Regions from separate parts of the Anoxybacillus sp. PDR2 genome, predicted to be linked through region 3. Evidence: predicted binding sites of a transcription regulator. Region 3 holds the regulator's gene; each other region holds the start of a gene.
The links. The regulator CtsR, encoded in region 3, represses protease genes until heat stress. The targets are predictions, from matches to a motif close to ATGGTCAATAAAGGTCAAACA.
Positions count from the first base shown of each region.

Region 1: the regulator CtsR is predicted to act here: its motif matches at 4,379-4,399, upstream of GRQ40_RS05560 (ATP-dependent Clp protease ATP-binding subunit).
Region 2: the regulator CtsR is predicted to act here: its motif matches at 7,088-7,108, upstream of clpB (ATP-dependent chaperone ClpB).

Region 1 covers NZ_CP047158.1:1,147,687-1,158,699, forward strand. The annotation lists gene GRQ40_RS05545 (ABC transporter ATP-binding protein) at 1-61, shown strand, start outside; gene GRQ40_RS05550 (ABC transporter permease) at 58-1,086, shown strand; gene GRQ40_RS05555 (TetR/AcrR family transcriptional regulator) at 1,100-1,759, shown strand; gene GRQ40_RS05560 (ATP-dependent Clp protease ATP-binding subunit) at 2,181-4,325, opposite strand; gene GRQ40_RS05565 (FixH family protein) at 4,528-5,262, shown strand; gene GRQ40_RS05570 (YkvI family membrane protein) at 5,589-6,617, shown strand; gene GRQ40_RS05575 (methyl-accepting chemotaxis protein) at 6,772-8,388, opposite strand; gene GRQ40_RS05580 (spore germination protein) at 8,541-10,055, shown strand; gene GRQ40_RS05585 (Ger(x)C family spore germination protein) at 10,070-11,013, shown strand, end outside.
Region 2 covers NZ_CP047158.1:859,853-870,865, reverse strand. The annotation lists gene fabF (beta-ketoacyl-ACP synthase II) at 1-1,215, opposite strand, end outside; gene GRQ40_RS04205 (beta-ketoacyl-ACP synthase III) at 1,265-2,197, opposite strand; gene GRQ40_RS04200 (hypothetical protein) at 2,363-2,599, shown strand; gene GRQ40_RS04195 (hypothetical protein) at 2,670-2,948, opposite strand; gene GRQ40_RS04190 (alpha/beta fold hydrolase) at 2,988-3,716, opposite strand; gene GRQ40_RS04185 (YjzD family protein) at 4,035-4,226, shown strand; gene clpB (ATP-dependent chaperone ClpB) at 4,468-7,074, opposite strand; gene GRQ40_RS04175 (YjzC family protein) at 7,356-7,535, opposite strand; gene argF (ornithine carbamoyltransferase) at 7,652-8,599, opposite strand; gene GRQ40_RS04165 (carbamoyl-phosphate synthase (glutamine-hydrolyzing) large subunit) at 8,596-11,013, opposite strand, start outside.
Region 3 covers NZ_CP047158.1:102,743-113,755, reverse strand. The annotation lists gene ispF (2-C-methyl-D-erythritol 2,4-cyclodiphosphate synthase) at 1-246, opposite strand, end outside; gene ispD (2-C-methyl-D-erythritol 4-phosphate cytidylyltransferase) at 251-937, opposite strand; gene GRQ40_RS00575 (PIN/TRAM domain-containing protein) at 962-2,056, opposite strand; gene radA (DNA repair protein RadA) at 2,167-3,552, opposite strand; gene clpC (ATP-dependent protease ATP-binding subunit ClpC) at 3,635-6,067, opposite strand; gene GRQ40_RS00560 (protein-arginine kinase McsB) at 6,054-7,154, opposite strand; gene GRQ40_RS00555 (protein-arginine kinase activator protein McsA) at 7,157-7,702, opposite strand; gene GRQ40_RS00550 (CtsR family transcriptional regulator) at 7,718-8,179, opposite strand; rRNA gene rrf (5S ribosomal RNA) at 9,706-9,822, opposite strand; rRNA gene GRQ40_RS00540 (23S ribosomal RNA) at 10,038-11,013, opposite strand, start outside.

The sequences.
Region 1 (11,013 bases), 1.0 Mb from region 3:
AAAGACTCATTCCGAGACGATTGAACAGGCATTTTTATATTTTGGAGGTGCGCATCAATGAGAGTACGCGCGATTGTGATTCGGATTATCCGTCAATTTTTTCGTGATAAGCGGACGCTTGGACTCATGATTTTAGCGCCGATGTTTGTCCTATTTTTAATGAATTTAGTCTTTAATGGTGAAGAATATAAACCAACGATTGCAGTGGATCAAGCCGTCCCTGTGGCGCTTGCTGAAAAGCTGCAAAAAAATGATGCCCATATCAAGTGGATGGGCAAACAGACAGCGAAAGCTCAGTTAAACAAGCAACAAATTGACGCTTTTATTGAAATGAAAGAAGGAATGCCGCAAATGACATTGGAGGGAAGCGATCCGACGGCTAACAAAGCCGTTCTGATGTCTGTGCAAAAAACGCTTCAACAGCTAACTCCGCAGACAAAAACGATGAAGCTTGACACCATCTATTTGCACGGATCGGAAGAGATGGCGTTATTTGATAACTTTGGCCCTGTGCTGATTGGCTTTTTTATTTTCTTTTTTGTCTTTTTAATCGCTGGCGTTTCTTTTTTACGAGAACGGACGAGAGGAACATTAGAGCGTCTGTTGGCAACGCCGTTAAAACGATGGGAGATTGTGGTTGGTTATGTGATCGGTTTTGGCATTTTCACCACATTTCAAGCCAGCTTGATTTCGTGGTTTGCGATTCATGTGCTTGATATGATGATGGAAGGGTCGTTTTTGTATGTGCTGCTGATTACTTTTTTGCTATCGATGACGGCGCTAACGCTTGGGACATTATTATCAGCGTTTGCGAACAATGAGCTTCAAATGATTCAATTTATTCCGCTTATTGTTGTGCCGCAAATTTTCTTCTCTGGATTGTTTAATTTGGAAACAATGGCACAGTGGCTCCGCTCATTCAGTGTGATCATGCCATTGACATACGGAGCGGACGCATTAAGGGAGATTATGATTCGCGGCAATGGTTGGAACGAGATTGCCATAGACGTATATGTTTTGCTTGGATTTTCTTTGTTATTTATGATATTAAATGTAATAGCGTTAAAGAAATATCGAAAATTGTAAGGAGCAAATGAACATGAATGATGAGCAATGGCTGCAGGAGCTCTTGAAAATAAATGATGAGGAAGTAAAGCTAAGTGATAAGCAAGCAAAAATTTTAGAAGCGGCGATTGAAATGTTTGCAGAAAAAGGGTATGCTGCAACGTCAACAAGCGAAATCGCCAAGCGAGCGGGCGTTGCGGAAGGAACGATTTTCCGCCATTATAAAACGAAAAAAGAACTGCTGATGGCGATTGTGACGCCAACCATTATGAAAATTGCGGCCCCGTTTTTAGCGAAAGAATTTGTTAAAGAAGTATTTGAAAGCCAATATTCAAGCTATGAAGACTTTATTAGAGCGCTGATGAACAACCGTTATGAATTTGTGAAAAAATATTTGCCGATGATTCGGATTTTTTGGCAGGAAACTGCATTTCATTCAGATATTAAAGAGCAAATTCAAACGGTATTTATGGAAAATATCTATGGGAAATTTAAGCGAGTTATTGATCATTTTCAGCAGAAGGGAGAGCTTGCTGATTTGCCGGCGAATACGATTATTCGGATGACGATTACAACGATCGCCGGCTTTTTGCTCACTCGCTTCATCCTGCTACCGAACCTCCAATGGGATGATGAGCAGGAAATGGAGCGCACCATCCAAATGCTTATGCATGGATTAAAGAAGGAAGGCTGATGGTGTTGGCATCACCTTTTATCTGTCATTTGGTTACCTGCTTGTCTCAAAGGAAAGGTTCCCGTTTGCCATCGGGGTACAGCACAGGACCATGAAGTGAATAGAGCGGATCAAACGCCACGAGGATTCCTATATTTTTTGTGAAAAATACTGCACCATCAACACTTGTGGATATAAGAGAATGGGGAAGGCGACGAAAAAAGATGAAATCCATTAGAGTATTTTAGGGAATAATGGATATTTATGCTGGACCAATGGAATGCTGGATGGATATGAACAATTAATGATGATAAAAAACCAAAGCGTTCAATTTTTAAGCTTGTTCATAATTAAACGCACTGGAAAGGAATAAAAGGTTGGTATATGAAAGAGGCTGTCTCGTAAAAGATCATATTTGTGATCTTTTGAGCCAGCCTCTTCTTTAATTTATTGATCGGGCGACGATGCGCTCGTTTTCAACTGTAATTTGAATTTTTTTCACTTCATCCTGATCAAGAAGTAAGTCAGCCACTTGATCTTCGATATGCTCTTGAATGGCCCGGCGTAACGGACGAGCTCCGAATGAAGGATGGTAGCCGATTTCAGCAAGCTTTTCCTTCGCTTCCTGCGATACTTCAAGCTGAATGCCCTCATCTTTTAAGGTTGTTTGCAGCTCAGCAAGCATTAACTCAACAATTTGTAGCATGTGCTCTTTTTGCAGCGCTTTAAATTCAATAATGGCATCCAAGCGATTTAAAAACTCCGGTTTGAAGTACGCGCTTAGAGAGTCGAGAATGCTTGTTTGGCCAACGCGATTTTCTTTTTCAAAGCCGACTGTAATTTTTTTATCGGTAACACCGGCGTTGCTTGTCATAATAATAACGGTATCCTTGAAGCTAACTGTGCGGCCTTGGCTATCTGTTAAACGCCCGTCCTCTAAGATTTGCAAAAAGATGTGTTGCACATCAGGATGGGCTTTTTCAATTTCATCAAGCAAGATCATGCTATAAGGATTGCGGCGCACCTTTTCTGTTAGCTGTCCCGCTTCTTCGTGTCCAACGTAGCCAGGAGGTGAACCGATTAATTTCGATACAGAATGCTTTTCCATATATTCGCTCATATCTAAACGAATCATGGCGTCTTTTGAACCAAATAGCTCCTCTGCCAGCGTCTTTGTCAGCTCTGTTTTACCGACTCCTGTTGGGCCGACGAAGAGGAAGGAGCCAATTGGCCGGTTTTTCGCTTTTAGTCCAGCCCGGCTGCGGCGGATCGCTTTAGCCACTTTTTTCACCGCTTCTTCTTGTCCAATGATCTTTTTCGCTAAGTTTTCTTCCAACTGCTTCATTTTTGTTTTTTCATCAGCTTGGAGCTTGCCGACAGGGATGCCCGTTTTTTCTTCGATTAATTGCTGAATATCAGCAACATCAACAATCGGTGTTTCATCAGCTTGCTGGTTTTGCAGCTGTTTTTCTAATCGGAGCTCTTCAGCCCGCAATTGAGCGGCGCGTTCATAATTTTCTTCCGCCGCTGCTTTTTCTTTTTCCTTCGCTAAAAAGGCCAATCGTTGTTGAATATTTTTTTCATCTGTTGCAGCAATGCGTAAATTGGCTTTTGAGCCAGCCTCATCTAATAAATCAATGGCTTTATCCGGCAAAAAGCGGTCTTGAATGTAGCGGTGCGATAAAGCTGCACACGCTTGAATCGCTTCATCCGTATATTTTACGCGATGGAATTGTTCATATTTTTCTTGGATTCCTTTTAAAATATGGATGGCTTCGTCCACTGTTGGCTCATGAACAATAACAGGCTGGAAGCGACGTTCAAGAGCAGCATCTTTTTCAATTTGTCGATATTCTTTTAATGTCGTTGCTCCAACAACTTGAAGTTCGCCGCGGGCAAGAGCCGGCTTCAGAATATTGCCTGCATCCATGGAGCCTTCAGCAGAGCCGGCTCCGACTAGCAAATGAATCTCATCGATAAAAAGAATAATATTTTTTCGCCGTTGCAACTCGGCAATGAGCTGCTTCATTCGCTCCTCAAATTGCCCGCGAATGCCAGTATTGGCTACGAGAGAAGCGACATCAAGCAAATATACTTCTTTGTTTAACAGTTTTTCTGGAACGCGTCCTTCCGCAATTTTTAAGGCTAATCCTTCGACGATCGCTGTTTTTCCGACACCCGGCTCTCCAATCAGCACAGGATTGTTTTTATTGCGCCGGTTCAAAATTTCAATGACTCGTTCAATTTCTTGGTCGCGGCCAATGACTGGATCGATCAATCCGGCCTTTGCTAACTGGGTTAAATTGCGACCAAATTGATCTAAAAAGCCGCCGCCTCTGTGCGATGGCGTCATTGGTATTGGATTTGCCGAAGAAGAGAATGCTGAATCGGCCGCCAGATTTCCTGAAAAGAACGAATCTAGCGGAATGGACGGAAATGTTCCGAATTCAAAATTCATTGGAATGGTCAATTCTTGTTTTTGTTTTGTATAGCACTCATGACAAAGCTGCAACTGCTTTTTTTCATGATTAATTTGCATCTGAACGAATACGGTTGCTTTATGTTGCTGACATAATTGGCAAAGCATGAGGCATAACCTCCTTTTTTGACTTTGACTATATTTGACTTTAACTTTATTATAATTTGACCTTTTTTGACTTTCAAGAGGTTTTTATAAATTTTTTGTGCGATTGGTGAAATGTTTTTGAAAAAAATGTGAACAATGATTTGTAGCTAGAAAGAGGTGTGATATAGTGGACAATGAGAGAAGAAAGAGGGGGAACGTGAAGATGAAAGTTTATATTCGCTTGATGCTTGCCATGATGGTGGTGTTATTGATCTCGGCATGTGGCCAAACGAAAGATCAATCGGCTGATGAACCTGCCATTTTAGATGTAAAAATAGATGTGAAGTCGCCAATTGAGCTTCAGAAAAAAACAGAAATCGCTTGTATTGTTACATATGGAAAGGAAAAAGTGAACGACGCGGATGAGGTGAAGTTCGAAATTTGGAAGCAGGGAAACGACCAGCATGAAATGATTTCAGCCAAGAGCAAAGGAAATGGAAAATACGCTATTGAAAAAACATTTACCGAGGCAGGGACATATTCCGTTGTAGCCCATGTTACAGCTCGCAATATGCATAATATGCCCAAAACAGATGTGATTGTAGGTGACAATGCTGGTTCCGCATCGAAGCATGAAGAAAGCGGTTCTGACCATTCGCACCATGACGATGCTGCTGGTGTGGCTGTAACGTTGCATCCACAGATGTTTACAGTCAACAAGGAGGAACCAATTGTAGCCGATATTGCGTATAATGGCCAGCCACTTACGGCGGCAAAAGTTCGTTTTGAAATCTGGAAGGACCAGATGAAGCATGAGTTTATCGATGCGAATGAACAAGGCAGTGGAAAGTACCAGGCAAAAACGGTATTTAAAGAAAAGGGAACGTTTTCAGTTAAAGTGCATGTCGAAACGAACGAATTGCATGAACATCAAGTAAAGCAAGTGATGGTTCAATAGAAAGGAAGCCCCAAAGGCTTCCTTTTTTCTATTTTCTTTTCGTCTTTCTTTGTCCTTTTTTTCATATATATAACCAAACATATTAGCGAACTGATCAAACCAAATCCACGGCTCATTCCACACTGTTCTGCCATTGCTTATAAGCAGCCTGCAATCGAAATGGAGATAGCGTTTAGGGCGATGGCTAACGGCTGGATTGCTGGGCTCGAAGCTTTGATTGAGGAGAGGGGAGAAAAGCTCGGTGCTCAGCCTCGTGAGCTTGTATTTTCAATAAATAATGGATTGCCACGATAAGCTTTAGGGAAAAGAGAGACAGGGGGAAGAAAATGATTAAAAGATGGCTGGCAGCTTGGCAGATTGCTGCTGTATACGTAGGAACTGTCGTTGGAGCGGGATTTGCGACAGGAAAAGAGATTATTGCTTTTTTTACACAATACGGAAAAATTGGAACGATGGGAGTTTTGATTAGCGGTTGGCTGTTTGCATGGCTAGGAATGCGGATGATGATGATGGCGAGAGCGCTCCGGGCTTCCTCGTACAAGCAATTGAATGATTATTTGTTTGGCAAAACGGCCAGCACATTCGTTACGTTCATTATGACGATCATGATTGTTGGCGTGACTTCTGTGATGCTATCAGGAGCAGGAGCGTTATTTGAGGAGCAGCTCGGATTGCCGAAGCCTCTAGGGATGCTGGCGACGATCGTTCTTGTGTTTGCCGTGATGCTTTATGATGCAAAAGGCTTATTTGCCGTGAATGTGTTCGTTGTTCCGATGATGATCCTATTTAGCTTTGTGCTTTTAGGGAAATTACTGCTTGGGGGAGAATGGTGCGGTCCTTCTAGCTCCTCTCCTTCCTCTTGGAGTGCTTTTTTCTCGCCTCTTTCCTATGCGGCCTTTAATTTAGCGATGGCGCAGCCGGTTCTTGTTCCGCTCGCCTCTGAAGCAGAGGACGATCGAGTGGTCAAGTGGGGAGCGTTGCTTGGCGGGATATTGCTAACGAGCATTTTATTGAGCAGCCACTTTGTTTTGCTGTCTTTTCCGCATGTATTGCGTTATGAAATTCCTATGGCTGAAATTGTTCGCACGTTTTTTACGTATTTTTATTGGTTGTATTTATTCATTATTTATGGCGAGATTTTTACGTCCATCATTGGTGGAGTATTTGGGCTGCAGCGACAGTTTCAGGCATTCTCCTCGACGTTGTTTTTGGCGATTTTGTTTTTGATTTTGTATACGATCAGTTCATTTCGCTACGGATCTTTGCTCTCATTCTTATATCCTTTGTTTGGATATATCAGTCTTTTGTTTCTTGTTTTGCTTTTGTTTCGCAAAATTCCTCAGACGTCAAAATAGGATGCGGCAAAAATCTGCTTTTCAAAAAAATGAAAGGCTTGGCGGTGCAGCCAAGCCTTTTGGTTTTAAAAAAGATAGGGCATTTGTGCGATTCGCTCAGCTCAGATAATGGGCGTTTTTAGCCGTGAAGCGTTCGACAAACGGTTAGTATAAACTAGGAATGCTGGAAGCGGGTGACGATTTGTTGCAGCTGTTGAACAGAGGTGGATAAAACAGCGGCATCCTTGGCCAGTTCATGAATGGCAATGGTTTGCTGTTCCAATCCTGAAGTTGTTTCATGAACCATATTGGTAAAATCTTTAGCAATGCTATGCACTTCTTCGATCGTTTGTTTTAATTCATCACCATGGTTCGTAATCTGCTCCACATGATTTCGGCTACGCAGCAGCAGGTCATTCATTTGTGAAAAAACTTGCAAAAATGATTTCATCGCTTCATTTGTTTTTAAAAAGGAATGCATAGTGGTGGCAGCGGTTTGCCCGTTTTGCTGAACCGCTTCCACTGCACGATCCAGCAAATGCCTCATTTCTTGCAACGAAGATAAAATTTGTGCGGAAAAGGTGTTAGTGTTTTCCGCCAGCTTTCTGACTTCTTGAGCGACAATGGCAAATCCTTTTCCAGCTTCTCCAGCTCTTGATGCTTCAATCGAAGCATTTAGCGCAAGCAAATTTGTTTGCTTGGCAATCGCTGTAATGGCCGAAACAATTCCCACGGCTTGATTGGCTTCTTGAGAAGCGGAGTAGATGAGCGAAGCCGTCTCTTGCATATCATGCTGCATCCCATCCATTTGCTCTTTTGTCAATTCAAGCAAGCGGCTTCCTTGGAGCATCGATTCCGTTACTTCTCTCGCATGGTTAACAACGCTTTCAAACTCTTTTTGCATATCCCATACTTCTTCAAGCATTTTAGTGACAAATTGATTGGCATGTTCTACTGATGCGGTTTGCTGCTTTGCCCCTTCGCGGAATGTTTCCATCGCAGCGGCAATTTCGTCAAACGACTCTGAAAGGCGTCTCGTTTCATTTGTTTGCTGCTCGCCTACTTTGCTTACGGTTTGGGTAGCTTTGGCTAATTCTGCTAAAATCGTGCGCATACCTAGAATCATTTTGTTAAGCTCATACCCAATTTGATGAAATATCGTTCGTTTTTGAACTGTCTGTACTTGCGCGTCAAGATTTCCTGACGAAACGGTGCGAGTGACATAGTACCAGTGGCGGCATTCTTTGATGATCGCTCGATAAAGGAAGGTATGGAGAATAAGGCTGATTACGATCGTTAAGCTACAAATGAATAATGGCGATAAAGAGAGCAGTTGAGCGATAAAAAAGCTGATGGTGGCCGGAATGGCCGATAGACATGCTAATTGAATTTGCAAAGTAGGCTGATAAGATAATCTGCCCATTCGCAAATTTAATCGCTTGCCTGTGCTGTCTATGTATAGAGGGCAACTTGCATCGATGAGCAGCTCACCGGTATCACGCTTGTACGCTTGCAGAAGCGGTTCGGTTGTTTGAGCAGCTTTTTGACCAACTTCATCAGAAAACGTTCGGCCTTCGCGCAGCCGATTCGTGTGGACAATGGCATAGCCTCTTTCATCAACGATAACAAAATATTCATCATGCTGCAGCTGTTCATCAAGAAATGAGCGAATGCGATCCATTTGCTGTTCAAGAGGCTTGGTTTTGTCTATTTTTTGCCGAATTTGTTCAGACACTTGAACAACTTTTTTCAGTGCATCTTGTGCCTCTTTCTTTTTGAATAGTCGATTCATTATGTCCCCCTCCGTTCTTATTTCTTTCAATATATACTGAAAATTTAGATTTATCAACCTAGGAAAAAGGATGTCTATGCATAAAACAACAAAATCAAGGGAGACTAGCAAATAAATGCTTGTTTGATTAATGAAGGCTTGAGGGGATGACCATGTCTATTTTTTCATTTATGTTTAAAAACGGTAAGCAGCAACAAGTAAAAACGCTGCCGCAATTATTGCAAATTTTTAAGCAATCGAGCGACTTTGCTACGGTTGAATTCCAGACAAACGGATATCATTTTTGCATTTCTTATTTTGATTCATTGATTGATCCAAAGCTCTTGCAACAGCAGGTGATTTGCCGGTTGCAGCGGGATTTATCGTCTTATGCTTCTCTTGCTCTCGAAGACTTGCAGCAAATTATCCCTGTACAGCGAATCGAGGTGACGGCAGATGTTGAGATGATTGAAGCAAAGCTGCTAAAGGGATTTGCGATGATTCAGCTGAAAGGAGTCGCGGACCACTGCGCCCTTGTTAATTTGGCCAGCGAAAATCTAGGATTACGGCCAAATAATGATTCGGAAAATGAGTTTAGCGTGGTCGGTCCAAAAGTAGGATTTGTCGAGAATATTGGAACTAATTTACATTTATTGCGCCGCCAAATTGTGACTCCTCATCTTGTCTTTCGGGAATTAACGATCGGTTCGATGTCACAAACGAAAGTCGTTATTGCTTATATTGATGGAATTGTTAATGAACAAACATTACAGACTGTCGTGCAGAGAGTAAGTGAAATCGAGTTTGATATTATGTTTGACACATCGCTATTTGAACAAGTATTATCAGACAATTCTTCATCTCCTTTTCCTTCATTTGTATCAAGTGAACGGGTGGACAAAATCGTATATGCGTTAATTGAAGGAAGGGTTGCGATTTTTTCCGATGGCTCTCCATATGTCATCACAGGGCCTTCGACGTTATTTGATTTTTTTACCTCTCCGGAAGATTATTATTTGCCGTGGCTTCTTGGTTCATTTTTTCGCTTGATTCGAATGATCGGAGTCATGTTTTCTATTTTGGCATCCCCCATTTATGTGGCGGTTTTAACCTATCATTATGAAATGCTTCCGAAGGATCTACTGGGTCCGATTATTTTTTCTCGTTCCAACGTTCCTTTTCCGCCGATATTAGAAGTGTTGTTTCTGGAAATTACGATTGAGCTTTTGCGTGAAGCTGGGGCGCGCCTGCCTACAAAAGTAGCCCAGACCCTGGGGATTGTCGGCGGTATTGTCATTGGGCAGGCGTCCGTGGAAGCGGCGCTTACAAGTAATATTTTGCTGATTATCGTCGCATTAGGCGCCCTTGCTTCGTTCACGACGCCAATTTATAAAATGTCGAATACGATTCGGTTTATTCGGTTTCCGATTATTTTATTTGCTGCCTGCTGGGGAGGAATCGGCATTGTTTTCGCCGCCTGTTTGCTTCTGATTCATTTAGGCAAGCTACAGTCGTTCGGAAGTCCTTATCTCGTTCCTCTATATCCGTTTCGGGTTAAAGATTTTGCAGACAGCTTTATTCGTTCTCCTTATCATTTGACCGTAAAACGTCCAAGTTATTTACGGCCTTTGACATTATGGAGATATGATCCAAAAAAAGCGAAGAAGAAAAAAGATATTGATGAGTAGAAGAGGAGATGCTGATGAAACGAGCTCTCTATTTCATGTTGGTCGCTCTCTTAGTGCTTTCTGGATGTAAAAGCTCCCGCATCGTTGACCAAATTCAAATTATTCATGCGATGGGGTATGATGTGAAAAATGGCAAATACACAGGGACAGCCATCTATCCGACATTTAAGCAAGGACCGATGACGAAGCCGGACATTTTAACGACGGAATCATCGACGACGTATGATTTAATTCCGCGGCTTTCGTCGAAATCAGCCTTGCCGATTGAAGAAGGGCAAATACGGCTTGTGCTTTTTGGACAACAGTTTGCTAAGCAAGGCATTGCCGAAATCGTTCATAGCTTAGCAAGGAACAACAAGGTGGGGAGTCATTTGCAGCTGGCGGTCTCCAAAGGCGATGCGGAAGAACTGCTGCGCATCACCGCTGAAACGACATTGAGCGATACGCTCTATTTATCCAATCTCATTGAACAAAATATTCGTGAAATGAATTTGCCGAAGACGAATTTGCACATTTTTTTATACAATTACTTCGGCAAAGGACGCGATCCATTTTTGCCCTATTTAGAAAAAAAGGGAGATACCGTAAAGCTGGAGGGGCTGGCTTTATTCAAATATGGCCATTATGTTGGGAGAATTGATTTACGGAAATCGTTTCTTGTTAAGCTGTTATTGGATGAAACCAAAAACGGTGTTTATCAGCTGCCAATTTCACAAAATGAAAAAAAGGGGCGAGTTTTATTAGAAAATTTGTTTGCCCATAGTCATTATTCACTGAAAAAAGGCAGCTCTCCAGTGATCGATATTCATCTTCGCATTCGTGCCTCTATTCGCGATTATCCAATGTGGCTTGACCTTTCTGGACAGCGTTCCTTCCAGAAGGTGAGCGAGCAGATGGAAAAGAAGCTTAACCAAGATATTACGAATTTGCTTTCATTTTTCCAAAAGAAAGGTGTCGA
Region 2 (11,013 bases), 760 kb from region 3:
AGTGGCATTATGTCCGCCAAAGCCAAGAGAGTTGCTTAAAACAGCGTTTACTTCCTGCTTTCTCGCCACATTTGGCACATAATCAAGATCGCACTCTGGATCCGGTGTTTCATAATGAATCGTTGGCGGAATCACTCCATCGATCATTGTCAAGATGGAGAACATCGCTTCAACCGCGCCTGCGGCACCCAATAAATGGCCGGTCATCGACTTGGTTGAGCTGATTGCCAATTTATAAGCATGATCGCCAAAGACCTCTTTTATCGCCATTGTTTCATATTTATCGTTATATTCGGTGCTTGTTCCATGAGCGTTAATATAACCGATTTCTTCTGGCTTCATTCCGGCATCAGCGAGCGCTTGGCGCATCGCCCGCACACCGCCTTCCCCGCCTGGTGCAGGAGCTGTAATGTGATAAGCATCTCCCGTTGATCCATAGCCAACGATTTCCGCATAAATACGAGCGCCCCGCTTGCGTGCATGTTCTAATTCTTCGAGCACGAGAATAGCAGCGCCCTCTCCGATCACAAACCCATCACGGTTTTTATCGAATGGCCGGCTTGCTTTGTCCGGATCAGGATTTGTTGATAAAGCCGTATTCGCGCAAAATCCGGCTAATGCCATTTTCGTAATCGGCGCTTCGGTTCCTCCTGTCACCATCACATCCGCATCACCGCGTTGAATGACTTTAAACGCATCGCCAATCGAATTCGCGCCTGTTGCGCATGCTGTAACTGTACAAGAGTTGATTCCTTTTGCTCCTAATATAATCGATACTTGCCCTGCCGCCATATCAGGAATCATCATCGGTACAAAAAATGGGCTTACACGGCGATAACCGCGCTGTTGAAAAATTTCAAACTGCTGCTCGAATGTTTCCATTCCGCCGATTCCTGAGCCAATCCATACGCCCACTCGCTCGGCATTTTCTTCATTGATTGTTAAATTGGCATCTTTTACAGCCATAAGTGCAGATGCTACCGCATATTGAGTAAAGCGGTCCATTTTACGCGCTTCCCGTTTATCCATATAAAGTTCCGGATTAAAATCCTTTACCTCTGCCGCAACTTTTGCCGGATAATCATCTGGATTGACACGAGTCAGCGGACCCACGCCATTTTCGCCTGCTATTATACGTTTCCATGTTGTTTCCACATCATTTCCAAGCGGAGTCACTGCTCCCAGACCTGTGACAACGACTCTTCTCTTTTCCATCCTTTTTGCCTCTCTTTCCGTTTGTAGTCAAAGAGCTTTCATCGTTATTTTAGCGTCCCCATCTTAAGGCGATCGCTCCCCATGTTAAGCCGCCCCCAAAACCAACCATGATAATTAGATCATCGTCTTTGATTTTTCCAGCCTCTAGTTCTTCGACAATCGAAATTGGAATAGAAGCAGCGGACGTATTGCCATATTTTCTGACGGTTGCTGACATTTTATCCTCCGGCAGCTCCAAGCGCTGTCTAGCTGCTTCAACAATACGAATATTGGCTTGATGCGGAACTAAAAAATCCACATCCTGTTTAGACAATCCTGCTTTTTCGAGTACGTGAATGCATGATTCCCCCATTTGACGAACCGCAAATTTGAACACCTCTCGACCATTCATAATAACATATTCGTCTTGATATAGGTGTTTTCCTCCTGTTCCGTCAGCTCCTAATTCAAAGGATACAATGCCGCGGCCTTCGGAAACGGGTCCCATCACGACAGCACCTGCCCCATCACCAAATAAAACAGCCGTATTGCGGTCCTCCCAATTTACGATTTTCGATAATTTTTCCGCTCCTATCACTAATATATATCGATATGTTCCGCTTTCAATAAATTGCTTTGCTGTAACCATTCCATACATGAAGCCAGCGCAGGCTGCACTAATATCTAGGGCTGCTGCTTTTGTCGCCCCCAATCTTTCTTGCAGCATGCAAGCAACTGACGGAAATGGACGATCCGGCGTTACTGTAGCCACTAAAATTAAATCAAGTTCCGCAGCTGAGATCCGGGCGTTCTCAAGAGCCTTCACAGCAGCAAAATAAGCCATATCTGACGTGTCAATATCATCAGCGGCAATTCTTCTCTCTTCAATTCCCGTTCGAGTCCGAATCCATTCATCAGACGTATCCATCATTTTTTCCAAATCGAGGTTGGTGACTACCTTTTCCGGCAAATACCGGCCGATTCCGATAATACCTGCATTCATGCAGAACATCTCCTTTATTGTTATATAACCAATTACTATTACTTGGTACTAATTTTATCGAAGTTTTCATAATCACGCAATATAAATGTTTGGTCCATGTCATCTGTCTAATCATTTCTACTTTTCTGAACATAAATTGCTTATAAGGAGAAAGGGGGATCTCATGTGGAAGAAGAAAAACAACCGACCCATCAGCTAAATGACCGTTTTTCTCGTCTAATGTTTGGAGACTTTCCATTTCGTCAAGAAAAACAAACAAACGTAGCAGAAACATCCTCTTCCCAGCAGGGGGTTGATTTTCTACAGCTTATGCAAGACATTGATACACTTGTCTCCTCGTTCCATCAACTCAAACCATTCATGAAAACGTTTACTTCTTTTACGGATTTATTAAAAAAATAAATAACGTAGATCGAAACGAACCGATTATGCGGTTCCTATTTTTTCCACACGAATACATGGCAAAGGTAAGTCACCAGACCTCTCCGGCCGTTGCTATTCCAGAAACCACAGGTGTGTTGATGATCCAATAAAACCAATTGACATTGTTTGATTCCTCGCTTTTCTGCCGTAGTCGGCAAGCCATATTTTTAGTAAAAGAATGGATTATTACCGTTTGTGCAGAAATCATGTTTTCATCTTCAAATAGCATGAATAGTGGGAAAGTAGAGCGCATTTTTAGAAAAGCTTCTGTAAAGCATGCTTCACCAGCCTCCTTATCTAACTCGTTGCGTGGATCCTTCTGCTGCAAAAACTCCTCTATCGTTCCTAAGAGCGATAGAGGAGCTCATCATAATCGATTATACTTTTCATAGAATTGGTGAATGGCTCTGGCAAACCGATATCGTTTTTCCGGTAAATGATACAAAACTTCCACAGGCAGCTTTTTTTCTTTTGCTATTTCTGCATACTTACGGCAGTGAAGGGAAGAAGGATAAGGCGTTACTCCGGATAGCTGCCATATTTTCGTCGGCACATGGGAAAAAGTCAAAGAAGAACAAGGAATCACATCATATACTTTAGTCTTGTCTACTCTATAGGCATCGGCGATATCGTTTACTAGACGTTTGTAGAAAAATTTGTTTTCCTTTTCGTATTCCAGTTGTGCTCGCAAATTTAGACATGGACTAAACATCGCCACCGCCCGAATTTGTGGAGATATTTCCTCCATCAGTCGCAAGGCGGCAAGCGCCCCCATTCCTTCGGCTAAAAGATAAATACGATGATTAAGAATTTCACTTTTTAATACATAGTAGATCAGTTGTTTCGCCAACCGAAGCGCCTGATCACTTCCCCAATGCCGCCCGTACAAATGGGAAGAAAAAATGGTGTATCCATATTGAAGCAGATCATCTAGCAGTTGCCGTCTTCCTTCGTGCTCGGTCCAGAAGCTTGCATTTTCTGTTACATAATGATTGACATCTCCAAGAAGAAGAACGCCAAACCCATTTGGGCGCTCCGGTACATGGATGATGCACCATTGATCATCTAATTGGAAAAAACGCTGCTGAATCGTCATATTATTTCACCTTTACTTTCCCAGGTGTGTTGTCGATGAATCAATATCATTTAGAAATTGATTACCTTTATTGCTTTTCTGCCGCCCTTCGAACAATAATCGTTATGCGCAGAAAAGCGAATCATCATCCTCTCCTGATCACTTATACCTCAATGAAACCACTGTTTGTTGCCTTCTACAAAGCATAGCTGTACATTAGAAATATATGTGAACACTTCAAAGATGGAAAGGGTATCAGCCTAAAAAGAAGAACATTTTCCATGAAAGCGATTTGTGATAAGATAGATAAAGAAAGCAAGAAATGTTGAGGTGAAAATCATGAGATTTTTTTGGACGCTCTTTTGGACATTCTTGCTAGCACAAATGGCTACATATGTCATTAGTTCCATGCAAGGAAGTTCTTATCAATTTTCAACAGGCGCTTTTTTAGGAGTGGCTATGACGATTTTTGTCATCATCATTGGCAGCTTGCTTCCTAATGATCCTGTTGGCCATCATGACCATCATTAAAAAGCAGAACCTAGCTCTTAGTGCGCTGCACAAAAGGAGGCTGTCTAAAAAGACAGCCTCCTTTTGTCAATACTCTCTGCCATTACAACTTGATGCGCGAGCATTTGCCCACCATTGAGCAGGTGATATCCGATTTCGCCGGCACGCTTTAATGTGACCGAACGCTTACTTTCAACGGACGACGTTAATTCCAAATTATGGTATACAACTTTCATTCATATTACTCTGCGGTCAAAAATAGTTACATTTCGCTTTCAGCATTCGTCTTGATCACGATTTGCTCGTTCTCATAGTCCACGACAATCCGGCTGTGATCCTTCACCCGTCCCGCCACGATTTCTTTGGCCAGAGGCGTTTCAATCCGCTTCTGCATAAATCTCTTTAATGGACGCGCTCCATAGACAGGATCAAAACCTGCTTGCGCGATATACTCTTTCGCACGCTCCGACAGCGTTACAGAAATATGGCGATTCGCAAGGCGTGTGCCCAGTTCTCCCGCAAACTTGTCCACAATTCCCTTTAACTCTTTTATCGTCAGCGGCTTAAATAGAACGATATCATCAATGCGATTTAAAAATTCCGGCCGGAAGTGCATTCGCAATTGCTGCATCACTTGACTGCGAGCTTCTTCGCCAATTTCGCCATTTTCTTGCCCTGCTTCCAGTAGTGTGTGTGAACCGATATTCGATGTTAAAATAATGACGGTATTTTTAAAGTCCACCGTTCTTCCTTGTGAGTCCGTAATGCGGCCGTCGTCAAGCGCTTGTAATAAAATATTAAACACTTCCGGATGCGCTTTTTCCACTTCATCAAGCAAAATAACCGAATACGGCTTGCGACGCACCGCTTCTGTCAGCTGTCCGCCTTCTTCATAACCGACATATCCGGGAGGCGCGCCAATCAGCCGCGATACCGCGTGCTTTTCCATGTACTCCGACATATCAATCCGAACCATCTGTTCTTCGCTATCAAAAAGCGCTTGCGCCAACGCTTTGGCCAGCTCCGTTTTCCCTACCCCTGTCGGCCCTAGAAATAGAAAGGATCCAATCGGTCGGCGCGGATCTTTAATACCGGCGCGCGCCCGCAACACGGCATCTGCCACCAACTCTACCGCTTCGTCTTGACCGATGACGCGTTGATGCAATAGCTCCTGCAAGCGCAACAGCTTTTCCCGTTCCCCCTCTACTAGCTTCGTTAACGGGATGCCGGTCCATCTTGAAACAATTTCGGCAATTTCTTCTTCCGTCACCTCTTCCCGCAAAAGCCGCCCTTCTTTTTCTGTTCGGCTCGCATCTTGTTCAAGTTGCTTTAATTGCTTTTCCAGTTCCGGAATGCGTCCATGGCGCAGCTCAGCTGCTTTATTTAAATCATAAGCATTTTCAGCCTCTTCTAGCTCTCGTTTTGCTCTTTCCAGTTCCTCACGAACACCGCGTATTTGCTGAATCGCTTCTTTTTCCTGTTGCCATTTCGCTTTCATGCTATTGGCTTTTTCTTTTAAATTGGCCAGCTCCTGTTTGAGAGCTTCCAGACGTTCCCGGCTCGCTTCATCCTCTTCCTTGCGCAACGCTGCTTCTTCAATCTCAAGCTGCATCACACGACGCATCACCTCATCTAATTCTGATGGCATTGAATCAATTTCTGTGCGAATCATGGCGCACGCTTCATCAACAAGATCAATGGCTTTATCAGGAAGAAAACGTTCAGAAATATAGCGATCTGATAATACCGCAGCGGTAACGAGCGCGCGGTCATGAATATTCACGCCGTGATGAATCTCAAACCGTTCCTTTAAACCACGCAAGATAGAAATCGTATCTTCCACGCTCGGCTCTTCCACAAGCACCTGCTGAAACCGTCGCTCTAAAGCCGGGTCCTTTTCGATATATTGTCGATATTCATCCAAAGTGGTAGCGCCAATGCAGCGCAATTCCCCGCGAGCGAGCATCGGCTTTAACATGTTTCCTGCATCAATAGCCCCCTCGGCTTTTCCAGCACCGACAATCGTATGCAACTCGTCAATAAATAAAATGATCTTTCCTTCGCTTTTTTTTATTTCATTTAATACAGCTTTTAAGCGCTCTTCAAATTCCCCGCGAAATTTCGCTCCTGCGATTAAAGAGCTCATATCTAAAGCAAAAATGATTTTATCTTTTAAGCCTTCCGGTACGTCCTTCCGAACAATCCGTTGAGCAAGCCCTTCGACAATCGCTGTTTTTCCCACTCCCGGTTCGCCAATAAGCACTGGATTATTTTTGGTTTTACGCGATAAAATGCGGATCACACGGCGAATTTCACTGTCGCGGCCGATGACAGGGTCAATTTTTCCGGCGCGCGCCTCTTCCACTAAATCGCGGCCATATTTTTTTAATACCTCATATGTAGCTTCTGGATTTGCACTTGTCACGCGCTGATTCCCCCTTATTTCTTTTAATACGTGTAAAAGTCTCGAACGATTTAATTCGTACTTTTGCAGCAGCTGCCCGATCTCATTTTTTTCATTGGTTAACGCCAAAAGCAAATGTTCTACAGAGGTATACTCATCCTTCATCTGTTTTGCTTCCTGTTCAGCGTTGGTGAGCAACCGTTCCAAACGAGGCGCCATGTAGACAATTTCTTCCGCCCCCATCACTTCAGGTTTTCTTTTTAAAAATGAACGGAGATCTACAGCCATTTTGTTAATATTGATATGTAGAAGAGAGAGCATGCGTTTGGCCAGCCCTTCTTCCTGCTCCAACAACGCCAGCAAAAGATGATCGATATCCATCATTTGATGATGATACGTTTTGGCGATGGATTGAGCAGAGATCAGCGCCTCCTGCATCTTTTCTGTTAGCTTGTTCATATCCATGACATTCACCTGTCTTTTGACTTTTTTTGACCTTTATATATATTATACCCTTGTCCCACAGGAAAAGCCATTCCCACGGTGAGAATGGCTCAGTCTATTATCCTGCGTCACAGCGTCTCGTTCGTCTGCACGGTAACGTCTTCGTTCGGTTCTCTTCTTTCTCTGCCCAGCGTTTTTAAGACATTTTGAAGTGGAAACAACTGAAATGAGTAACGCCTCAAAATAATGGTAGACAAAGAAAAAATCTGCTTTGTCTACCATATCAACGGCTGCATCGATCGTTATGGTTTGCGCATATAAGTCCAATGGCGATTATGATTGGACGTTTCTGGGAATGTATCTCCCGCTTTGAGCTTCACTTTTTTAGGATTTTTCACGTTATCTCCTGTTTCTCCGATTTCAATATATACACCATTGTTGGGCGCTTTGTCCCCTGGTCCAAAATGACGTCTTTGGCCCATGCTCATCCCCTCCTTCAAGCAGCGTACACGCTTATCATCTCCCCTCTTTTTATCATTCACTCATGCAAATCGTGGAATGATTTGCAAAAAAACACCGGAGTAACCTCCGGTGTTTTTCAGCATGATAATAACGATAGCAAAATGGCTTTTTGGACATGGAGACGATTTCCTGCTTGCTCAAATACATAAGAATGGTCGCTGTCAATGACGCCAGCTGTCACTTCTTCGTCGCGATGAGCAGGCAAACAATGCAAAAACATATAATCTGGCTTAGCCTGCTTCACTAGCTGTTCGTTGACTTGAAACGGCTGGAACACTGCCAGCCGCTGCTGGCTTTCCTGTTCTTGTCCCATGCTCGTCCATACATCCGTATAAATGACATCAGCATGTTTCACCGCTTCTTGTGGAGAATGGGTCACGACAATTTGTGATCCTGTTTGTTTGGCTACTTCGATTGCAGCCTCGACATATTGTTCTTTCGGTTCATAGCCTACCGGGCATGCAATCGTACAATCCATCCCTACTTTGGCAGCGGCGATCATTAATCCATGGGCAACATTATTGCCATCTCCGACATATACTAGCTTCAGTCCCTTTAGCTGTTTTTTCGTTTCATAAATGGTTAGTAAATCAGCCAGTGCTTGACATGGATGATCGTCATCTGTCAATCCGTTAATAACGGGTACCGTTGCGTACTGTGCAAGCTCTTCGATTTTGCTATGGGCGAATGTGCGAATCATAATCGCATCTACATATTGCGATAATACTCTTGCCGTATCAGCAATGGTTTCCCCGCGGCCAATTTGCAAATCATTGCTGTTTAAATAAAGCGCATGTCCGCCTAACTGTGTCATCCCCACTTCAAAGGATACTCTCGTCCGCGTAGATGGCTTTTCGAAAATCATCGCCAATGTTTTCCCTGTTAATGGTGTATAGGCTTGACCTGCCAGCTGCTTTTGTTTCAACTCACTTGCTAACGTTAGTAAATCATGGATCTCCTCAGAAGAAAAATCGATTAATGTTAATAAATCCTTTCCTTTTAATGAATGGATTGTCGCATTCATCCTATCACCGCTTCCTCTGTTTGTTTTTTTAATTTAAGCCATTCCTGAATCGAAAGAACGGAAAAATCGTCAGAATCAAGCGCCTGCAAAAACAGCTTGCACGTTTCCACTTCCGTAAAGGCCAGCAGCTGCCGTGACAAAGCAAGCATCCGTTGTTCCGCAGCTTGTTGATCGTTTTTGAAATTAAAAAAGGCTAATGCTTCTTTTCGCTTTACCCATTCAGAAAATGGAATGTGGCTCACAAGCTTGATTCGCTTATTCTTCATTGCTTCTACGAGCGCTTGTATTTGCTCTATTTCTGCATCCACATAAACCTCGAAAGCATCTGCTTTTTTTGTCAAATAAGAATGGAACGCTTTGCCGGCTGCCTCCGCTGCTGTATGAGCAATGCTAATTCCTTCGCCTGTCGATTTCATTTCCGGCCCGACAAGCGGATCGACTCCAGGCAGCTTATGCATTGAAAAAACGGGATATTTCAAAACAATGTAGGACATATCGCTGAAGCTGTTTGTCACAGAATCATTTACCTCATCTAAGCATTTCCCAAGCAATAATTTTGTCGCAATTTGCGCAAGTGGAATTCCCGTCGTCTTGCTGACAATCGGCACCGTTCGGCTCGCGCGAGGGTTGACTTCCAGCACATACACCTCGCCATTTGCGATGACAAATTGAATATTCATTAAACCTTTGAATTGAAGCTTTTGCACAATTTTTTCAGCAAATGTTTTTATCTTGGCTTTTTCATCTTCTGACAGCGTTTGCGCTGGCAGCCACGCATAGCTATCACCTGAATGGACGCCCGCTTTTTCAACATGCTCAATAATGGTTGGAATCAGTACGCTCTTTCCATCGGCTACCACATCGACTTCGGCTTCTTTTCCTTCCAAATACGCATCAATCAGTACGGGATACGTCAAAGTGGCCGCTTGCTGCAACAATTGCTGTTCATTTTGTACAATAAACATGCCTTTGCCGCCGATCACATATGACGGACGAAGCAACACCGGATAACCGATCTTTTCCGCTTTTTCCACCAACTCATTTTCATTTTCGGCTATTACACCAGGCACGTGTGGAATCGCTAATTCCTCTAAAAGCTGATAAAAACGATCACGATCCTCCAGCTGGTCAATGACATCGTATGAGGCGCCTAAAATGGTCACACCTGCCTCTTCCAGTTCTTTTACTAGATTAATCGCTGTCTGTCCCCCGAATTGGACAACCACTTTTTGAATTTGTTCTGCCTCAATCACATTAAGCACATCTTCCAACACAAGCGGTTCGAAATAAAGACGATCCGCCACTGCAAAATCGGTGCTAACGGTTTCCGGATTATTGTTAATCAAGACGGTTTCGTATCCTTCTTTCTGAAGAGCATAGACGCTATGAACGGAGCTGTAGTCAAACTCAATTCCTTGGCCGATTCGAATCGGCCCCGCTCCGATAATAAGAACTTTTTCTTTATCGCTTGCTTTTCGTTCATCCGCACCAAAATAAGTAGAGTAATAGTAATCCGTTTCCGAGTGGAATTCCGCTGCACACGTATCTACCATTTTATAAGCTGGAATAATGCCAAGCTGCTTCCGCTTGCGGCGAATTTCCGCTTCCTTTACATTCCAAATACTCGCTAAAAAAGCATCAGAAAATCCTTTTTCTTTCAATAAGCGAAGCATTGCGGCATCAATATGAGCAAAATGGGCGGCTTTCGCTTGTTGCTCAAGCATAATAAGCTGATAAAAACTATTTAAAAAAAAGCGGTCGATTTTGGTTAGTTGATAGATCGTTTCGATCTCTTCGCCTCGTCTGAACAATTCTAAAATTGCAAAAAATCGGCGATCATCTTGATGAATTAATAGCTCTTTTAATTCATCATTCGTCTTGGTGGACATCTCCGGCAAAAACAATCCGTTATTAGCCCCCTCCAATGAACGGACAGCCTTTTGCAAGGCGCGCTCCAAATTGCGGTCAATCGCCATCACTTCCCCCGTCGCTTTCATTTGCGTTCCTAGGCGGCGGTCGCCGCTTGGAAATTTGTCAAATGGCAAACGCGGAAATTTGACAACAACATAATCAAGCGCTGGTTCAAAGCTGGCAAATGTATTTTTCGTAACAGGATTTAGCAATTCCGCTAATGTATAGCCAACAGCCAATTTGGCAGCAATGCGCGCAATCGGATATCCGGTCGCTTTGGATGCCAAAGCGGAGGAACGGCTGACGCGCGGATTCACCTCGATTAAATAATAATTTTTGCTAAACGGATCGAGCGCGAATTGAATGTTGCATCCGCCAATAATTCCGAGCGCTGAAATAATTTTTACTGCCGATGAGCGCAGCATATGATATTCTTCATCCGTTAAGGTTTGGGATGGGGCCACAACAATGGAGTCACCCGTATGAACTCCGACAGGATCGAT
Region 3 (11,013 bases):
CCAAACTTGCTGTAGCAATCGCGCGGAGTCGGCATCTTTATATTGTTGATCCGTATCTGGAAAATGCGTCCCAATATCGCCAGCACCAATGGCTCCTAAGCACGCGTCTGCCACAGCATGCAACAACACATCTGCATCTGAGTGACCAAGCAATCCTTTTTCATAAGGAATGCAAACACCGCCAATTATTAAAGGGCGGCCTGTTACTAATTGATGAACGTCAAATCCTTGCCCTATCCGAAACATATATTCACCTTGCTTCCTTTAATGATAAAATCGCTTCCGCAAATAGTAAGTCATCTGGCGTTGTTAATTTAATATTTCGATAATCTCCCTCCACAATTTTCACTTTTTTTCCCATCCGTTCAACAAGACTGGCATCATCTGTTCCGATATACCCTTCTTCCTGTGCCCGTTTATGCGCTTCTAAAACAAGGGAAACACGAAAAGCTTGTGGAGTCTGTACAGCCCACAAGCTAGAGCGCTCCACCGTTTCCTCAGCCATTCCATTCCTAACTTTTTTAACGGTGTCTTTCATAGGTACAGCGGGAATTGCCGCACCATGCTCTTGCGCTTCCTTCACTAATTCGTGTATTTTTTCTAGCCTAATAAACGGGCGGGCACCATCATGAATGAGGACAATCTCACCTTCTTTAACTGCCTGCAACCCATTGTAGACGCTATGTTGCCGTTCGATGCCACCACTGACGATCGAGATCACTTTTTTGATCCCGAACTTTTTCAGTAGCTCAACAAACAGCGGTCTTTCCGTTTCGTTTACTACCATAATAATTCCGCGACAATCGTCATCTTGTTCAAACACCTTTAACGTGTGTATAATGACAGGCTGATGCTGCAATTCAATAAGCAGTTTGTTCATGCCAGCCTTCATTCGCTTTCCCTGTCCTGCTGCCGGAATGACTACTTGATATAACATATGACTTATTCTCCTAGTCTACACTTATAATGCCTTTTGGAGAAGCTTGAGCTTCGCAAAAATCATTCTCCCTGCTGAAGTTTGTAACACACTAGTGACTAAGACGTCAACCCGTTTGCCTATATAATCTCTGCCATCTTCGACAACAATCATCGTTCCGTCATCTAAATAGGCAACGCCCTGGTTATGCTCTTTTCCATCCTTAATGACTTGTACATTCAATTCTTCTCCCGGTAAAACAACCGGTTTAACTGCATTGGCCAAGTCGTTTATATTCAGGACTCTCACATTTTGCAGTTCACAGACTTTATTTAAATTGAAATCGTTCGTCACGACCACTCCTGATGTTAATTTCGCTAATTTCACTAGCTTGCTGTCCACTTCCTGAATGTCATCAAAATCGCCTTCATAAATCTCTACTTTCATTTCCAATTCTTTTTGAATGCGATTCAAAATATCAAGCCCGCGGCGGCCGCGATTTCGCTTCAGTACATCTGAGGAATCAGCAATATGCTGTAATTCTTCTAGAACAAAACGAGGAATAACAATCGTTCCCTCTAAAAATCCTGTTTGGCAAATATCAGCAATTCGTCCGTCAATAATCACGCTTGTATCAAGAATTTTTAAAGTACTGTTTTTTTGCTTGTCGCTTTCTTCTTCTGTTCCTTTTTTCTTAGACATGCGACTAGAAATGGAAAATAAATTCATCAACTCATGGCGTTTCTTAAATCCTACCTGAAACCCTAAATAGCCAAGCAAAATCGTTAAAAAAACTGGCAGCACGGTATTAACGACTTGAAATTGAAATGCTTTAAGCGGCATCACCACTAAAAATGCAACAAACAATCCAAAAATTAACCCTAAGCTTCCAAACAAAATATCTGTGACAGGTGCTTTTACCAGAGATTCTTCAATCCAGTGAATTAAACCCACTACATAATCAACTAGCCAAAAAGTCATGATAAAGAAAATAAGTGCTCCCAAAATCGCCAGCATATATGGATTGTTAAAAAATGAAAGATGATGGATATTCAGCAGTCGAAATATATTCGGAAGAAAAATAATTCCTAAGGTCCCTCCGACGACTAAGAAAAATAATTGGACTACTCTCTTTAACATCATACTTTCACCTCCTCAACTACATTATAAACAGTTTCCAATGTTTGAAACCAATGATAACACAGTTTTTAATCTTTTTTAAAAATTTGATACATGTTTGTAACGTTTATTCATACAGATTTTCTGTCTCCTAACGTGTATTCCAACGCTTCAGCGACATGAGACACCCCGATAATTTCCACTCCTTTTGGCGCCAGCCATCCTCCCAAATTATTTTTTGGAATAATAATACGATGAAATCCAAGCTTTACTGCTTCTTGAACTCGCTGCTCGATACGAGAGACTCGACGTACTTCTCCTGTCAGCCCCACCTCTCCGATGATGACATCTGATGGATTCGTCGGCAGATCGCGAAAGCTGGAAGCAATGCTTACAGCGATGGCTAAATCAATAGCTGGTTCATCTAATTTGACTCCCCCGGCTACTTTTAAATAAGCGTCTTGGTTTTGCAGAAGCAACCCAACTCTTTTTTCTAGTACAGCCATCAGCAATGATACGCGGTTATGGTCAATTCCCGTCGCCATTCTTCTTGGATTGCCAAAGCTTGTTGGGGAAATTAACGCTTGAATTTCCACGAGCACGGGTCTTGTGCCCTCCATTGACGCTACTACCGTTGATCCTGCCACTCCGCTTGATCGTTCTTCCAAGAATACCTCTGAAGGGTTTTCAACCTCTAGCAGCCCCGTTTCTCTCATTTCAAAAATACCAATCTCATTAGTCGATCCAAATCGATTCTTCACTGCTCGTAAAATTCGGTACGTATGATGGCGCTCACCTTCAAAATACAAAACTGTATCTACCATATGCTCTAAAATTCTCGGTCCAGCAATGGAGCCTTCCTTTGTTACATGGCCGACAATAAAAATCGCAATTCCTTTTGTTTTAGCGATTCGCATCAATTCCCCTGTACACTCCCTGACTTGAGAAACGCTGCCGGGAGCTGATGTAATCTCGGCTCGATAGATCGTTTGAATGGAATCAATTACTACAAAGTCAGGTTGAATTTCTTCAATCGCTTGATGAATATATTCCAAGTCTGTTTCTGATAATACATACAGCTCATTAGCGGAAATGCCCAAACGGTCAGCACGCAGCTTCGTTTGCTTGACTGATTCTTCCCCGGAAATATATAGCACCTTATATTGATTCAACGCCAATTGTGCAGACACCTGCAAAAGAATGGTTGATTTTCCGATACCAGGATCACCGCCGATAAGAACGAGAGAACCTTTAACGATTCCGCCACCTAACACGCGATTAAACTCCGCAAGATCCGTTACCATTCTTGGCTCCTGTGCTGTTGCTACGGTTGTAATCGACACTGGCTTGGATATAGAAGAAGGAGCAGTATGAACAAATACTCCCCTTGCTGCTGGTTTTCCTTTCTCAATTTCCTCAATCATAGAGTTCCACGTCTGACAACCTGGACACTTTCCCATCCATTTGGCTGATTCATATCCGCATTCTTGACATACAAATTTCGTTTTCTTTTTCATAACAGCTAATTCCTCTCTATTCGCAAATGCAAAAAGAAGGTATGCGCCAATCTACTTCTGCCGCATACCTTGCTGCCACCTTTTACTGAACGGTTTGTTCTGATAAAACTACAAATTCTCCGTCTTTGACATCTACAATGACTTTTTGCCCTTTTGTGATCGTTCCTTTCAACAGCTCTTCAGATAAGCGGTCTTCAATGTGTTTTTGTAAAGCTCGGCGCAATGGACGAGCACCATATTCTGGGTCATGTCCTTCTTCAGCAATTTTTGCAATCGTTTCTTCCGTCAATTCTAATTCAATATCTTGCTCTGTTAAACGTTTTACAAGCTGATCGGCCATAAGATGAACAATTTTTGCTAAATGTTGTTTTTCTAATGAGTGGAATACAATAATTTCGTCAATACGATTCAAAAACTCTGGACGGAACGCTTTTTTCAATTCATCCATGACTTTACCCTTCATGTCTTTATATTTCTGGCTTTCATCTTGAACATTAAAGCCTACATACTTATTTCGTTTCAGGGCATCAGCTCCCACATTGGATGTCATAATCACAATCGTATTGCGGAAATCAACCGTTCTTCCTTTTGAATCTGTTAAACGTCCGTCTTCTAATACCTGCAGAAGAATATTAAATACATCTGGATGTGCTTTTTCCATCTCATCCAATAAAACGACCGAGTATGGTTTACGGCGAACTTTTTCTGTCAATTGTCCTCCTTCTTCATATCCGACATATCCAGGAGGAGAACCAACAAGTCGAGAAGTAGAATGCTTCTCCATATACTCGGACATATCGATGCGAATCAACGCATCCTCATCTCCAAACATCGCTTCTGCCAGTGCTCGTGCTAACTCTGTTTTTCCTACCCCAGTTGGTCCAAGGAAGATAAATGAACCGATTGGACGCTTTGGATCCTTTAATCCTGCACGGGCGCGTCGGACCGCCTTCGCCACTGCTTTCACTGCTTCTTCCTGTCCAATCACTCGCGAATGCAAAATTTCTTCAAGCTTTAACAACCGTTCTGTTTCTGTTTGCGCCAATTTCGATACAGGTATTCCTGTCCAGCTAGATACAACCAAAGCAATATCCTCTACTGTTACTTCCGAATTTTCCTGACCTTGCTTTTCTTTCCAAGCGCGTTTTGTTTCTTCTAATTCCTCACGCAAACGTTGTTCCGTATCGCGCAATGAAGCAGCTTTTTCAAATTCCTGACTCTGAACAGCAGCGTCTTTTTCTTTACGAACCTCTTCTAACTTTTGTTCCAACTCTTTTAAATTAGGAGGAGCGGTAAAAGAACGAAGACGCACTTTTGAGCATGCCTCATCAATTAAATCAATGGCTTTATCTGGGAGAAAGCGATCTGTAATATATCGATCTGATAGCTTCACTGCTTGAATAATTGCTTCATCAGAAATCGAGACACGATGATGCGCTTCATATCGGTCACGTAACCCTTTTAAAATTTGAATGGACTCTTCAACAGTCGGTTCATCAACATAAATTGGCTGGAAACGACGTTCTAGCGCAGCATCCTTCTCTATATATTTCCGGTATTCATCTAACGTTGTAGCACCGATACACTGCAATTCACCACGAGCTAATGAAGGTTTTAAAATGTTTGAAGCATCAATAGCTCCTTCCGCTCCCCCTGCGCCGATGAGCGTATGCAGCTCATCAATAAATAAAATAATATTTCCTGCTTGACGAATTTCATCCATAACTTTTTTCAAGCGGTCTTCAAATTCACCGCGATATTTGGTTCCGGCAACAACTGTCCCCATGTCTAACGTCATGACTCGCTTGTCTCGTAACGTTTCAGGAACTTCATTATTGACAATTTGCTGCGCCAATCCTTCTGCAATCGCTGTTTTACCTACACCGGGTTCACCGATTAATACCGGGTTGTTTTTCGTGCGTCGGCTTAATACTTCAATTACACGTTGAATCTCTTTACTTCTTCCAATGACAGGATCTAAGCTGCCTTCGCGAGCAATGGCTGTTAAATCGCGAGCAAGACTGTCTAACGTCGGTGTACTCACATGGGAAGCACTGCCTTGGTGTCCGGAAACAGACTCATTGCTTCCCAATAGTTGTAACACTTGTTGACGTGCTTTATTCAAGCTTACTCCTAAATTATTGAGAACACGAGCGGCGACTCCCTCTCCTTCACGAATTAAGCCAAGCAAAATATGCTCTGTACCTACATACGAATGTCCAAGCTTTCTGGCTTCATCCATAGAAAGCTCAATCACTTTTTTGGCACGTGGCGTATAATGAATCGTTTGCGACACCTCATGTCCTCGACCAATCAATGCCTCTACTTCCTTCTGAATCTTTTCTGGTCCTAACCCCAAAGCAATTAAAGCTTTAGCGGCAATCCCTTCCCCCTCGCGAATCAATCCAAGCAAAATATGCTCCGTGCCAATGTTATTGTGACCAAGACGTACCGCTTCTTCTTGAGCTAAAGCCAACACTTTTTGCGCCCGTTCTGTGAATCTACCGAACATCATTTTCATCACCCTCCATTGCTTTTCGTTCTTCCATTTTTAAACGTTCTCGAATCAAAGTAGCTCGAAGAACATCCCGTTCATTAGGTCTTAATGCTCCGCCAGCATATTGCTGCAAGAATCCCGGCTGCATTAAAATCATCAGCTCATTTAGAATGCTCCGAGAAATGTTTTTAATATACCCTAAATCAATTCCCAAACGTACATCCGATAAACATTGGGCCGCTTCCTTCGATTCGATAACACGGCAATTGGTCAAGATGCCATAGGAGCGAAAGACTCTGTCTTCTAATTGTATGTTTAAAGTTTTGACTAATGCCTCTCTTGCCATTCTTTCCTGAGCAATTAATTGTTGAACAACACTTTTTAAATCCTCCACAATATCTTCTTCTGATTTGCCAAGCGTAATTTGATTTGATATTTGGAATATATTCCCTAAGGCCTCACTTCCTTCTCCATACGTTCCTCTTACCACTAATCCTAGTTGGCTAATGGCTGGAATGATTTGGTTCATTTGCTGTGTTAGAGTCAGAGCCGGTAAATGCATCATTACCGATGCTCTTAATCCTGTTCCTACATTTGTAGGACAGCTTGTTAAATAACCTTTCTTTTCATCAAATGCGTAATTGACATGCATTTCAATCCAATCATCCAGCGCATTGGCCATCTCTAAAGCTTCTGTCAGTTGCAGTCCTGGAAATAAACATTGAATACGAATATGGTCCTCCTCGTTAATCATAATGCTTACCTCTTCATTTTCCGACAGCAAGCATGCTCCGAATGGGCAATCTTCCGCTAAATGTGGACTAATTAAATGTTTTTCAACCAATACCCTTTTTTCGATCGTTTGGAGCTCATTCATTTTTAAAAGCTCAAATCTACCAACTACAGGATGTGATTGGCGTGCAAATGTCTGTTCAAATTGCTGTACGATATGCTGGGCTTCTTCGTTGCCAAAAACAGTGGGAAACTGGTAATCTACAATATTCCTTGCAAGCCGAATCCGACTGCTCAATACAATGTCTGAGTCCGGACCTTCTTGGTTCATCCAAGAGCTTACTGCTGTATTCAAAAACTTCTCAAGCGACACAATCAGCCCTCCTCCCCATGTTTACTTACACGTGATTCAAGCAAACGAATTTGATCGCGAACTTCAGCTGCTTTTTCAAACTCTTCTCTGGCAATAAGCTCTTGCAGTTTTTGTTTTAAATGAGCGATTTGTTTACGAATATAAATACTGCCACCGATTCGTCTTGGAATTTTCCCTGCATGAGTAGTATTGCCACTATGAAGCCGTTTCAATATCGGCTGCAGCTGTTTAGCGAATGTATGATAGCAATGAGAGCAACCAAAACGGCCAATTTTGGCGAATTGGTTATATGTCATGTTGCAGCGTTCACATTGCAAAATTTCAATGCTTTGAAATGCATTTTGCTTGGCTCCCTTTGTAGGAGCTTCAAAATTTAATAGACCTGCCAATAAATTTTGCAGAGAAAATCCTGCATTTCCATGAAACATAAAAACGTCCCCGTGCTCTTGAGCACAGTGTTCGCAAAGATGAAATTCTGTCTTTTCACCATTGATAATTTTCGTAAAATGCATCGTGGCCGGTCTCTGCTTACATTCTTGACATATCAAAGATCTCACCTCTTTCTATTTATACTTCAAAGACATTAACATGGCTTTTAACATTCTAGCTCTCAACTCATCTCTTTGAGGCAAGTCAATATATAAAACAGATCGATCCATTACGCTCAGCATAATATTTGCCTCTCGTTCAGAAATGACTTTTTCTTCAACAAGTCGGCGAATAATATCCTCTGCACTCGATTGACTGACATGATGACGAATTAAAGATAATAGCTGATCAATTAATTGCGATTCATTTTTTGTTTTCACTTTTATAATTCGAATATAGCCTCCACCGCCGCGCTTGCTTTCTACAATATAGCCTCGTTCCAAAGTAAAGCGTGTATTAATGACATAATTAATCTGTGAAGGAACGCACTGAAATTTATCGGCGATTTCACTTCGTTTAATCTCAACAATTTCTTGTTCACTCATATTTAAAACTTGCTTTAAATATTGTTCGATAATATCAGAAATGTTTCTCACCCTACCCCTCCTTGCTTAGGTAGTTGACTTTGACTATATTTGACCTTAATTTTACTATATAGCAGATATAAAAAAAATGCAACAAACAAGAGCAGATAATCATATGATTGCCGATTTTCCGAATTTAAAACAAAAGCAGTATGAATTAATTCGATAACATATGCTAAAAATCCTTTATATCAAGAAAAAAGTTATAATTATGAAGCAAGGACATATCTCAACATGACACATGCTCAAAGATCCATCTTTGAAGCAGTAAACCATTCAACGATGGAAACAGACACCAGCACTTTTTTAGAGTTTTCGCATGTGCAGCAAAGCATATTCAATCCGTAGAATATGTCAATTAAGCTGTTTTTGAATGAGAGAGAAGCACAGGAACCAAGGAGTTTGACGTGGTCATTCACATGATTTAACGTTTAATATGCTCGAGGATATGATATGGGGTGAATAGAGGTTCAAATTTTAATCAGTGAAAACCAATCGTATCGAAAAAACGAAATGTACAATTTTATTGTGAATATGTCGCAAAGCGCATCATAAATGCATAAAGACATATAAAACCCACTCACTCCCTTGAAAATCCTATACAGCGACCAATAAGCTCCAAAGAGTGGACATTATGCGTTCTAATTTGATTAAAGAACATGCATGTAGGAGATGAAATCTCTTTTGATGCATTCTTCCAATAGATCCATCGGCTTTCTTTGTTTGGCACGCCGTATACAACAGAGAGGCCGCCGATTTTAAAAAGGCATTACTCAGGTGCTTATTTTTAAAAACGTATTTTGCGCTCGATTCGTTGCGAGAGTTGATGTGAGTCCTTCAGTGGTTTGATTATTGTCGCCGCCTTTGTGGACTAACAGCGTTCTGTATGTTTCGACGCTTTCTCGTACAAAACAATGGTTTCAAGAGCAAGAGTTTCCGGAATCTCATGCTCAACTGCTTATGCATTTAAGTGTCAAGCAGCCTTCAGCTGTGTGGATTGACAATATGGCACTCCGAAGCAGCCCCTATGATTCTCAAATGAGGGGAAGGATGATGCCCACTCTTATCACTTGTTTAAGGGCTATCAACTTTATACAGGTATCACCGCAGACGAAATCGTGGTCTCCCATATGCTTACCAGAGGTTTTTTGAGCTCTCAAAGACTGGAACATTCGGTTTGCTTTAGGAGATGCCGCCTATGACAGCAAGAAGGTTCAAACTATCGCCCGCCGAGAACATAGGAGTGTTTTTGGGTCACCTCGAAATCAAAAGAACGAATATGACTCCAGGGTTGTTGAAGGTGACATTTGGAAAACAGTTATGGGGCTTGCATACCAACATTGAACGAATAGGCCATCAGCTCAAAATGAAAGGACAAGGATCAGCATGAGTTATGGAGGTTATCGCCATCCGTTGCATGGTCAATAGTATATTTTTATTTAGCAACACCATCATTAGTAGTGTAAAGCATTTACAGATGGTTTCAATATATTAAACAAAAAAGCATGTTTCATTATGAAACATGCTTTTTATATACAGCCTAGCAACGTCCTACTCTTGCAGGGGCGTTAGCCCCAACTACCATCGGCGCTGGAGAGCTTAACTTCCGTGTTCGGGATGGGAACGGGTGTGACCTCTCCGCCATCGTCACTAGACTATTCGAAGGATGGTTCCTTCAAAACTAGATAACAGATCAGAAAAGAAAGGATAGGCGGTGCTTTTCTTGGTGTCTAGCTCCCCTTTTCGTATTGTCTAGTTCCGCAAGCTGCATCCTACGGTCGTTTCCGCTTCTTCTGTCCCAGTCTCCTGACTTGTCCGTCAGAAGCTTGAACGCCCTATGGATGCAAGCGAGCTTGCTCCCCTTTTCGTATTGGTTAAGTCCTCGATCGATTAGTATCCGTCAGCTGCACGTGTCGCCACGCTTCCACCTCGGACCTATCTACCTCGTCATCTTCGAGGGATCTTACTTGCTTATGCAATGGGAAATCTCATCTTGAGGGGGGCTTCACGCTTAGATGCTTTCAGCGCTTATCCCTTCCGCACATAGCTACCCAGCGGTGCCCTTGGCAGGACAACTGGTACACCAGCGGTGCGTCCATCCCGGTCCTCTCGTACTAAGGACAGCTCCTCTCAAATTTCCTGCGCCCGCGACGGATAGGGACCGAACTGTCTCACGACGTTCTGAACCCAGCTCGCGTACCGCTTTAATGGGCGAACAGCCCAACCCTTGGGACCGACTACAGCCCCAGGATGCGATGAGCCGACATCGAGGTGCCAAACCTCCCCGTCGATGTGGACTCTTGGGGGAGATAAGCCTGTTATCCCCGGGGTAGCTTTTATCCGTTGAGCGATGGCCCTTCCATGCGGAACCACCGGATCACTAAGCCCGACTTTCGTCCCTGCTCGACTTGTAGGTCTCGCAGTCAAGCCCCCTTCTGCCTTTACACTCTTCGAATGATTTCCAACCATTCTGAGGGAACCTTTGGGCGCCTCCGTTACTCTTTGGGAGGCGACCGCCCCAGTCAAACTGCCCACCTGACACGGTCTCCCACCCCGATCAGGGGTGCGGGTTAGAACTTCAGTACGACAAGGGTGGTATCCCAAGGGCGACTCCGCCAAGACTGGCGTCCTGGCTTCTCTGTCTCCCACCTATCCTGTACATGACGTACCAAAATTCAATATCAGGCTGCAGTAAAGCTCCACGGGGTCTTTCCGTCCTGTCGCGGGTAACCTGCATCTTCACAGGTACTATAATTTCACCGGGTCTCTCGTTGAGACAGTGCCCAAGTCGTTACACCTTTCGTGCGGGTCGGAACTTACCCGACAAGGAATTTCGCTACCTTAGG